DNA from 2 places in the Pseudomonas sp. AC193 genome. Region 2 is predicted to be linked to the other one. Evidence: predicted binding sites of a transcription regulator. Region 2 holds the regulator's gene; the other holds the start of a gene.
What was found. Region 2 encodes sigma-54, which starts transcription at its own class of promoters, with help from an activator protein. Its sites were predicted from a motif close to ANTGGCATNNANNTTGCTNT; they were not measured.

Region 1: a site for sigma-54 is predicted at 2,387-2,406, ahead of ACZZ0D_RS16355 (flagellar hook-length control protein FliK). Genes of this name have one in related genera too.

What each region holds. Positions count from the first base shown of each region.
Region 1 is NZ_OZ409832.1:3,625,896-3,631,044, forward strand. It holds gene fliM (flagellar motor switch protein FliM) at 1-240, opposite strand, end outside; gene fliL (flagellar basal body-associated protein FliL) at 250-753, opposite strand; gene ACZZ0D_RS16355 (flagellar hook-length control protein FliK) at 988-2,349, opposite strand; gene ACZZ0D_RS16360 (Hpt domain-containing protein) at 2,455-2,802, opposite strand; gene ACZZ0D_RS16365 (ATP-binding SpoIIE family protein phosphatase) at 2,834-4,537, opposite strand; gene ACZZ0D_RS16370 (STAS domain-containing protein) at 4,543-4,848, opposite strand; gene fliJ (flagellar export protein FliJ) at 5,038-5,149, opposite strand, start outside.
Region 2 is NZ_OZ409832.1:4,358,622-4,363,896, reverse strand. It holds gene ACZZ0D_RS19785 (HPr family phosphocarrier protein) at 1-255, opposite strand, end outside; gene rapZ (RNase adapter RapZ) at 271-1,128, opposite strand; gene ptsN (PTS IIA-like nitrogen regulatory protein PtsN) at 1,131-1,595, opposite strand; gene hpf (ribosome hibernation-promoting factor, HPF/YfiA family) at 1,607-1,915, opposite strand; gene ACZZ0D_RS19765 (RNA polymerase factor sigma-54) at 1,989-3,479, opposite strand; gene lptB (LPS export ABC transporter ATP-binding protein) at 3,666-4,391, opposite strand; gene lptA (lipopolysaccharide transport periplasmic protein LptA) at 4,391-4,936, opposite strand; gene lptC (LPS export ABC transporter periplasmic protein LptC) at 4,923-5,275, opposite strand, start outside.

The DNA of each region.
Region 1 (5,149 bases), 730 kb from region 2:
GGCAACGTCCGCCGAACGGCGCAGCATGTTGAACATGCTGATGCGGGTGTAGCGGGCAAAACGCTCGTTGATCATTTCCAGCGTCGGCATGCGTCCACGGACGATGCGATCCTGGCTGGTCAGGTCGTAGCTTTTGACACTGCCGGGTACGGCAGCGTCATCGGTCTGTACCAGACCATCGTCGACGCCGTGCAACAGCGCGTCGATTTCATCCTGGGACAGCAGATCCTGCACGGCCATGTCGTGTTCCTACTGCAGTACGAAATTAGTGAAAAGCAACTGTTCGATGACCACTTTGCCGAGTTCTTTCTGCGCCACTTCCTGGACGCTGGCGGTGGCCTTCTGGCGCAACATCTCTTGGCCGACCGGTGTCGCCAGTGTGGCGAAATCCTGACCGGAGAAGAGCATCACCAGGTTGTTGCGGATAACCGGCATGTGTACTTTCAGCGCTTCCAGATCGGCCTGATTGCGCCCGAGCATGGTGATGCTCACCTGCATGTAGCGCTGACGGCCGTTCTGGTTGTAGTTGGCAACGAAGGCCGGCGCCATCGGTTCGAAAATCGCCGGTTGTTTGCCGGTCGGGGCGGTTTCAGCCGCAGCCTCTGGTTTGCTCTGGGCACTGTGCATGAAGAACCAGGTCGCCCCCACGGATGCACCAATGGCCAACAGCAACGCGAGCACGATCATGATGATCAGCTTGAGTTTGCCTTTGGTTGCGGGGTCTTTTACTGCTGCAGCTTCGCTCTTCGCCATGCCAATAATCCGTCACTAATCAGGTTTTCACAGTCGCACGGCAAGGCAAGAGCAAGTGTTATGCCAGAAGTGTCGGAGGATTGATCCAGAGAGCACCGCAAAACAAATGTGGGAGCGGGCTTGCTCGCGAAGGCGGTTTAACATTCAACGCATCAGTTGCCTGTCATACCGCCTTCGCGAGCAAGCCCGCTCCCACACTGGATGTGTACAGCCAATAAACGTGTGCGTGAATGATCAGGCGTAATAGTCGACGGCGCTGCTGCCGATCACACTGGTGGTATTGACAGCAACCTCGGCCGCGCTGACCGGGGCAATTTCTTCATCCGCCGAATCCAGACGACCACCGGCCGCGCTGGTGCGCCCGCTCTGCCCCTGCTGCGCCTGTTCCTGACCTTGCTGGCCCTGCCAGCCACGACTCTGGTCGGACACATTAACGTCAACCTGGCCCATGCCCTGCTGCGTGAACATCTCGCGCAGGCGATGCATCTGGCTGTCGAGGGCTTCACGCACGCTCGGATGCGCACTCATGAACGTCACTTGGGTCTGCTGATCCGGCACCAGATTCACGCGGATATCCAGGCGCCCCAGCTCGGCCGGTTGCAACTGAATATCCGCCGCCTTCAGGTTGGCGCTGGACAGGTACATAACGCGGTTGACCACTTCTTCCGTCCAGCCGCTCTGATGCATGGCGATTGGTTGATTCACCGGCACGGCGTTCGCGGTTTTTGGTGTGGCAGCCTGCGTCAACGCAGCGAGACGGTTGGCGAAATCATCAACGCGGGTATCGCTGGTCGCAGTCTTGAGGTCTTTGAGGCCGTCATCGATCAGGCCGCTGAACGCTTTGTCGCCGCCCTGACTGGTGCTGTCCTTGTCGGCTTGCACGTCGAGCATACTGGCCATGCCGGCGGCGAAGTTCTGCGCCGAGGTCAATTCGCCGTCAGCCTGAGCCTGTGCCGAGGTGGTTTTCGGTTGCGCCTGGCTGGCAGCGGAAATATGCCCGCCCTGCTCCATCGCCAAACGCACCGCCGGCATCGAATCGAGCGGATCGGCTGCCGGGTCGAAATCGCTATCGGTCGAGGCCGCCGGGTCTTTGACTGCTGGCAACACGGCGACTGCTGGTGTTTCGGCTTCAGGTTGCGCCGGTGCAGCGGCAACCGGGGCTGGCACCACAGGCGCAGCAACCGGTTGCACGGCGACGGCCAAGGCCGGATCAAGCGCTGGATCAGTCACGCTGGCGTCGGCAACCGGCGTTTGCGCAGGATCGGTAGTGTCATCGCTGGCAGCGGCGTCATCGGCCGCCGCGGATTTGTCGGCAGGCAAGGCATTGCCGCTATCGGCAACCGCCGGAGCCGGGGCGGCAGATTGATCCTCGGCGAGGTCTTTCTTGCCAGCGCTGTCAGCGGCCTTGTCGCGCGCGGTTTTCGCCGGGTTATCGGTGCTGACAACAGGCTTGTTCGCACCCTGATCGGCGAACACTTTGGCGAAGCTGGAGGCTTTATCTACGGGCTCTGCGGCCATCGCCGACGACTTGGCCGAGGCAGCTTGCGCCTTGGCCTGAGCGGCATTCTGAAGAAGGATATTGGGGGTCGCAGGCATGAAACGGTCTCCGCTGCACGGGGCTCGTAAGTACAGTTGAGAAAGTTGACTGCAAGTGCCGGGCCAGTTTCGCCGAACGCTTGAGAAAAGCGTCCGGCGGCCGGTTCAATGAGTATGCGTGTGCTGCCGTTCGCTTTCGTAAACCGGGCGAACGCCATCAAATTCGAGGCTGATTTCAGCGACCAGTTTGACGATTTCAGCGGGACTTTTGTGTCTGGCGTCCGACTCCAGTGCCTGGCACAACTCGGCCAGGCGAACAGCGCCCATGTTGCTCGCGCTGCCCTTCAAGCTGTGAGCGACCTCCGACAGCTTTTCGGCATCGGCGGTCGCTTGCAGCTCCTGCAAGCGACTTTCGGAATCCGTCAGGAAGGTATCCAGCAAATCCGGATAGTTCTCCTCCATGACGTCACGCAAAGTATCGAGTACGTCGCGATCCACATGTGGGTCAGTCACTTGTTCACTCCTTGATCAAGAATTGCGCGGATTATGCCTGAACCTCCCAGAAAAACTCCACGCGGGCACTACGACCTTCGTCCGACCAACTGGCGTTACGCCCCAGTTGCCGCACCAGGCTGACCCCACGTCCCGACAAACGGACATTTTCCAGCGGCCGCTCCATCACCCGCGCCACATCAAAACCCTTGCCGCTGTCTTCAACCCGAATCACCAGACAACCGCCCTGCTCTTGCGGCGTGACCTGCAAATGCACGCGCACGTAGCCGTCCTGCAATGCTTCCAGCCGCGTGTTGCGTTGTTCGTAATAGCGCGCGAATCCCGCCGCATCACGCTTGAGACTGGAATCGAGACCGAGCACGCCATGTTCCAGCGCATTGGAGTACAACTCGGCGAGCACGCTGTACAACGCGCCGCTCTGCCCGCGCAGGCCATGCACTTCCAGCAGCAACTGCAACAGGTACGGCAAAGGGTTGAAGCGCTTGAGCGTGGCACCGCGAAACTCGAAACTCACTGACCAATCGAGCGGGCATGACTGGCCGCTGTCGGAATACACCGGAGCCGTTGGTTTGAGCTGCGCCGGCGCAAGCAGGCTGACTTCAACCATGCTGACATCGTCGCGCGCCTCGCCACGAAAATCCCGCAGCGCCTGCTCGATGTCCTCGAACAACCGGTCAGGCTCACGATTGGCGGCAAACACTTGCTGCAAGCGCTCGACACCGAACAGCTGATCATTGGCATCGCTGGTATCGATGACGCCGTCGGACAGCAGAAACACCCTATCATCGACGGCCATCGCATGCACTTCGGTGCTGTCATCAAAGGCCTGCGCGCTCAACACGCCGAGCGGTAAATGCCGTGCTTTCAGCGGAACCCGCTCACCCGTCGCGAGCCGGTGCAGATAACCGTCAGGCATGCCGCCGTTCCACACTTCCACCGAGCGCCGCAGCGAACTCAGGCACAGCAACGTGGCGCAGCAGAACATGTCGACCGGCAGGATGCGTTTGAGCTTCGCGTTCATCTCGCGCAGGGTTTCCGCCAGGCCGTAGCCCTTGGCGGTCATCCCGTAAAACACTTCGGCAAGCGGCATAGCGCCCACCGCTGCCGGCAACCCATGGCCGGTGAAATCGCCGAGCAGCACATGCATATCACCCGCCGGGGTGTACGCCGCCAACAGCAGGTCGCCGTTGAACAGCGCGTAAGGCGATTGCAAGTAACGAATGTTCGGCGCGCTGAGACAACCGGAGTGCGCGACCTTGTCGAACACCGCTTTGGCCACGCGCTGCTCGTTGAGCAGGTAATCGTGGTGTTTGGCGATCAGGTCGCGTTGCTGCAACACGGTGTCTTGCAGGCGGCGCAAGCGATCCATCGCCTTGATTTTGGCGGCGAGAATGATCTGGTTATAGGGCTTCGCCAGAAAGTCGTCGCCGCCCGCCTCCAGGCAACGCACCAGTGCTTCACTTTCGCTGAGCGAGGTCAGGAAGATGATCGGCACCAGCGTTTCGCCCGCCAGCAGTTTGATCTGCCGCGCCGCTTCGAAGCCGTCCATCACCGGCATCATCGCGTCCATCAGCACCAGTTGCGGCTGCTGCTGACGGAACAGTTCGACCGCTTCGGCACCGTTGGCGGCCGCCAGCACTTCGTGGCCCTGACGGCGGACAATGGTCGACAACAACAGGCGATCAGCGGCGCTGTCTTCGGCGATCAGAATGGTCAGCGGCTCTTGCGCCTGCATGGCCGTCACGTGATGTCGAAGAGTTTGTCGAAATTGGAGATGGCGAGGATTTTGCGCACGTCGGAGTTGGGGTTGACCACCCGAATATCCGAATCATCACCTCCCGCGTGATCACGCAGGAGCAGCAGCATCCCGAGCGCGGAACTGTCCAGATAAGTGGTCTCTTTCAGATCCAGCTCGTAGGAGTTTGGCTCGGGGTCGACCCGTTCATAGGAATTGCGAAATTCCTGATGTTTGCCGAAATCGAATCGGCCTTTGACCGAGATTCTGAGCTTTTTCCCATCCGGTGAGACTTCTGCAACGACTGACATTGACTGGCTTCCTTGTCATTGACGAACGTGTACAAGGTTTAGCATCTGACTGACCTCGGGGCAAGGCGCGACGCAGGAACAAATGTGGGAGCGGGCTTGCTCGCGAAAGCGGAGTGTCAGTTAATGAAAATGTCACTGAAACACCGCTTTCGCGAGCAAGCCCGCTCCCACAGGGGATTGAGTACATCTTTAGAAGGGTTCATGCCGTGGCAGGCGCTGCGACAATTCGTCGAGCAATTTCTGCTCGCGCTTGTCTTCAAGGCGCTGGGCTTCTTCACGGTAACGCTGCACCAGTTTGCGC
Region 2 (5,275 bases):
GTTGTTGATCAACGCCACCAGCGCATCCAGCGCTTCCTGTTCCTGATGCCCTTCAGTACTCAAATAGATCTTGGTGCCCTTGCCAGCCGCCAGCATCATCATCGCCATGATGCTTTTGCCATCAACCGTGGTCTCCGGCGTGCGACCCACTCTGATCGTGCAATCCGGATACTGCCCGGCCACGCCAACGAACTTGGCCGATGCGCGGGCATGCAGGCCCAGTTTGTTGATGATTTCGATTTCCAGAGCAGGCATCGCGGTGTGAATCCTTTAAGTGAGGTCGCGGTGGCGAACCTGGACGTTCTTCAGGGTTTTCTGCAGGGCCTGACCCAGACGTTCGGTCAGGTAGACGGAGCGGTGATGCCCGCCGGTGCAGCCAATGGCAATCGTGACGTAGGCGCGGTTGCTCGCTGCGAAGCGCGGCAGCCATTTGTGCAGGTAAGTGAAGATGTCCTGAAACATTTCTTCGACGTCAGGTTGCGCTGCCAGATATTCAGCCACCGGCGCATCGAGCCCTGATTGCGCACGCAGTTCCGGCTTCCAGTACGGGTTGGGCAGGCAGCGCACATCAAACACCAGATCGGCATCCACCGGCATGCCGCGCTTGAAGCCGAATGACTCAACCAGATACGCCGTGCCCGGCTCCGGCTGATTCAGCAGGCGCAGCTTGATGGTGTCGCGCAACTGGTACAGGTTCAGACTGGTGGTGTTGATCTTCAGATCAGCCAGGTCGGCGATCGGGCCGAGCAGGGCGGTTTCATCCTGAATCGCCTCGGCCAGCGAGCGGTTGGCATTGCTCAGCGGGTGGCGGCGGCGGGTTTCCGAGAAACGCTTGAGCAGGGTTTCCTCGTCGGCATCCAGGTACAACACATCGCATTGAATGTGCCGGCTACGGACGACTTCGAGCAATTCGGGAAAGCGTGACAAATGGCTTGGCAGGTTGCGCGCGTCAATCGATACGGCGACCAGCGGTTGCGCCAATTCGGTGTGAATCAGCGCTCGTTCGGCCAGTTCCGGCAGTAAACCCGCCGGCAGGTTGTCGATGCAGTAATAACCGTTGTCCTCAAGGACATCCAGTGCGGTGCTTTTACCCGAGCCGGAACGGCCACTGACGATGATCAAACGCATGATTACTGCCCGTTTTGCTCGTCCAGTACGACCTGGTACAAGGCTTCGTTGCTCGGAGCGCTGCGCAGTTTATCGCGCACATCCTTGCGATCCAGCATGCTGGCGATCTGGCGCAGCAATTCCAGGTGCGCATCGGTGGCGGCTTCCGGAACCAGCAGAACAAACAGCAGGTCAACCGGCGCGCCGTCGATGGCGTCGAAATCGATAGGGGCTTGAAGGTGCATCAACGCGCTGATTGGCGTTACACAACCTTTCAGGCGGCAATGGGGAATGGCGATGCCGTTGCCAAAACCGGTCGAGCCGAGTTTTTCACGGGCAATCAGAGCCTCGAAGACATCTTGCATCTCCAGATCCGGCACTTCGCGGGCGATCAGGTTGGCAATTTGTTCGAGGGCTTTCTTTTTACTGCCGCCCGGCACGTTCACGAGGGAACGGCCGGGGGTCAGGATACTTTCAAGTCGGATCATGGAATGGGGGGTTATCGACCGGTCGCGCCCTGGAGGAGGCTCTGGGTCTTTTCCTTATGCTTTTTGAGTTGGCGATCCAGCTTGTCGGTCAGTGAGTCGATCGCAGCATACATATCAGTATCTTCTGCGTTGGCGACCACTTCGCTGCCGGGAATATGCAAGGTGGCTTCGATTTTCTGCTTCAGCTTTTCGACACACATCGTGACTTGCACGTTGGTGATCTTGTCGAAATGTCGCTCCAGTCGTTGGAGTTTTTCCTCGATGTAGGAACGCAGAGGTTGGGTCACTTCCAGTTGGTGTCCACTGATGTTGACTTGCATACAGCTTCTCCTTCGTTGCCAGTGCATAAAGCGGCAGGCTGGATAGCCTGCCACTGGAACGCTGTAACGTGGCTTACATCAACCGCTTGCGTTCGCTCGAAGGCGCGATCCCGAGGGATTCGCGGTACTTGGCGACGGTGCGGCGAGCCACCTGAATGCCTTGTGCCTCCAGTAAACCAGCGATCTTGCTGTCACTCAACGGCTTTTTCTGATTTTCCGCGGCAACCAGTTTTTTGATGATCGCGCGGATCGCCGTGGACGAGCATTCACCGCCTTCGGAGGTGCTGACGTGGCTGGAGAAAAAGTATTTCAGTTCATAAATACCGCGCGGGGTATGCATGAATTTCTGCGTGGTCACCCGGGAAATCGTTGATTCGTGCATGCCGACTGCTTCGGCGATGTCGTGCAGCACCAACGGCTTCATGGCTTCGTCGCCGTACTCCAGAAAACCGCGCTGATGCTCGACGATCTGGGTGGCAACTTTCATCAGGGTTTCGTTGCGGCTCTGCAGGCTCTTGATGAACCAGCGGGCTTCCTGCAACTGATTGCGCATGAAGGTGTTGTCGGCGCTGGTGTCGGCACGACGCACAAAACCGGCGTACTGCGCGTTGACCCGCAGGCGTGGCATCGATTCCTGATTCAGCTCGACCAGCCAGCGCTCGTTGTCCTTGCGCACGATGACGTCAGGGACGACGTATTCGGCTTCGGTGGATTCGATCTGCGAGCCCGGACGCGGGTTGAGGCTTTGTACCAGTTCGATGACCTGGCGCAGCTCGTCTTCCTTGAGCTTCATACGGCGCATCAACTGGCTGTAATCACGGCTGCCGAGCAGATCGATGTAATCGCTGACCAGACGTTTGGCTTCCGCCAGCCAAGGCGTCTTGGCCGACAGCTGACGCAATTGCAGCAGCAGGCATTCGCTGAGGTTGCGCGCGCCGATACCGGCCGGTTCAAATTGCTGGATGCGGTGCAGGACGGCTTCGATCTCGTCCAGTTCGATGTCCAGTTCCGGATCGAACGCCTCGAGAATTTCTTCGAGGGTTTCGTCCAGGTAGCCCTGATTGTTGATGCAATCGATCAGGGTCACGGCGATCAGGCGATCGGTGTCGGACATCGGTGCGAGGTTGAGTTGCCACAGCAAGTGGCTTTGCAGGCTTTCGCCGGCGGAGGTGCGGGTGGTGAAATCCCACTCGTCATCATCGCTGCTGGGCAGGCTGCTGGCGCTGGTCTGGTAAACGTCTTCCCAGGCAGTGTCGACCGGAAGTTCGTTGGGGATTCGTTCGTTCCATTCGCCGTCTTCGAGGTTATCGACGGTCGGTGCGGCTTCCTGATAGGAAGGTTCCTGGATCTCGGTGGGCTTCTGTTCGGCGTTGTCGGCCATGGGATCCGAGTTGTCGAAGTCGTCGCCTTCTTCCTGGCGTTCGAGCATCGGATTGGATTCCAGAGCCTCCTGGATTTCCTGTTGCAGATCCAGGGTCGACAATTGGAGCAGGCGGATGGCCTGTTGCAGCTGCGGTGTCATCGTCAGCTGCTGGCCCATTCTCAAGACTAGCGATGGTTTCATGGCAGGGGCTTAACACCTTATTCGCCGGCGCTATGCGCCATCCACTACAGGGCGCCGAAGCGCCAAACTTAAGCAAATTATATGCCTGAAACTGAAGTGTTTGCCTAGAGCGCTGTAACAATTAAGCGTATTAAATCCAGCTTGAATCGATACAGCACTCCGGCTGCGCACCGGGCACTGTGACGCTTACAGGCGGAACTCGTGACCCAGATACACTTCCTTGACCAGTTCGTTGGCCAGGATGGTTTCGGCGTCACCTTCGGCGATCAGTTGACCGTCGTTGACGATGTAAGCGGTTTCGCAGATATCCAGCGTCTCGCGGACGTTGTGGTCGGTGATCAGAACACCGATGCCCTTGGCCTTGAGGTGGTGGATGATCTGCTTGATGTCGCCGACCGAGATCGGGTCGACACCGGCGAACGGTTCGTCGAGCAGGATGAATTTTGGTGCGGTGGCCAGCGCGCGAGCGATTTCCACCCGGCGGCGTTCACCACCGGACAGGCTCATGCCGAGGTTGTCGCGGATGTGGGTGATGTGGAATTCCTGCAACAGGCTTTCCAGCTCTTTGCGGCGACCGGCCTTGTCGAGTTCCTGACGGGTCTCGAGGATGGCCATGATGTTGTCGGCCACCGACAGTTTGCGGAAGATCGACGCTTCTTGCGGCAGATAGCCGATACCGGCCTTGGCACGACCGTGCATTGGCTGGTGGCTGACGTCCAGATCGTCGATCAGCACACGGCCCTGATCGGCCTGTACCAAACCCACGATCATGTAGAAGCAGGTGGTTTTACCGGCACCGTTCGGGCCGAGCAAACCAACAATCTGGCCGCTGTCGATCGACAGGCTGACATCACGCACGACCTGGCGGCTTTTATAGGCCTTGGCCAGGTGCTGAGCTTTCAGAGTTGCCATTACTGGGTCTTCTCGTCGGTTTTCTTCTTCGGCTGGATCACCATGTCGATACGCGGACGCGATTCGGTGACTTTGCTGCCGGTAGCGCGACCGGCGCTGGCCAGTTTCTTCACGGTGTCATAGACGATTTTCTCGCCCTGAGTCGTGTTGTTGTCCTTGTCGACGACCTTGGCCTTGTCGATCAGCACGACGCGGTTTTGCGCGGCGTGGTACTGAATCGTCACGCCCCAGCCCTGTACAGGCTTGGCGTCACCCTGGGTTTGCAGTTGCTCGAAGTAGGCAAGGTTACCCACCGACGTTACAACGTCGATATCGCCGGCTGGCGTGCGGGTGATAGTCACCGTATTGCCTTTAACGATCATCGAACCCTGGGTGATGATCACATCACCTTTATAGGTGGCGATGCCGTTCTTGTCGTCCAGTTGGGCGTCGTCGGCCTGAATACGGATAGGTTGCTGCTGATCGTTCGGCAGAGCCCAGGCGCTCACGCTTCCCAGTGCTGCGCCCAGACTGAGCAAAATAGGGAGGGTTTTAACGAGCCTCATACTGTCCTCTTACGTTCGATAGCAGGTGTATCCTGCTTTCCTTCAGGTACGCTTTCATGCCAACGCCGGTTGATACACCGCCAGCGCCGTCGATTCTAACGGGTTGCTCGGTCTGCGCATATTGCTCCTGAGGGAACACGGTCATGCGCGTGGAAGTGACCAGCAGGTCGCGGTTTTGTTCGTCAGTGCGTTTGATACGCACCGAGTCAATCAATTCTACTTGTGTACCGCCCGGATTCACTTCGCCGCGCTCGCTGGTCACGTGCCACGGAAAGTCAGTGCCGCGGTACATGTTCAGGTCGGGTTTGGTGACCAGAACGATGTCGGTCGCCTTGACGT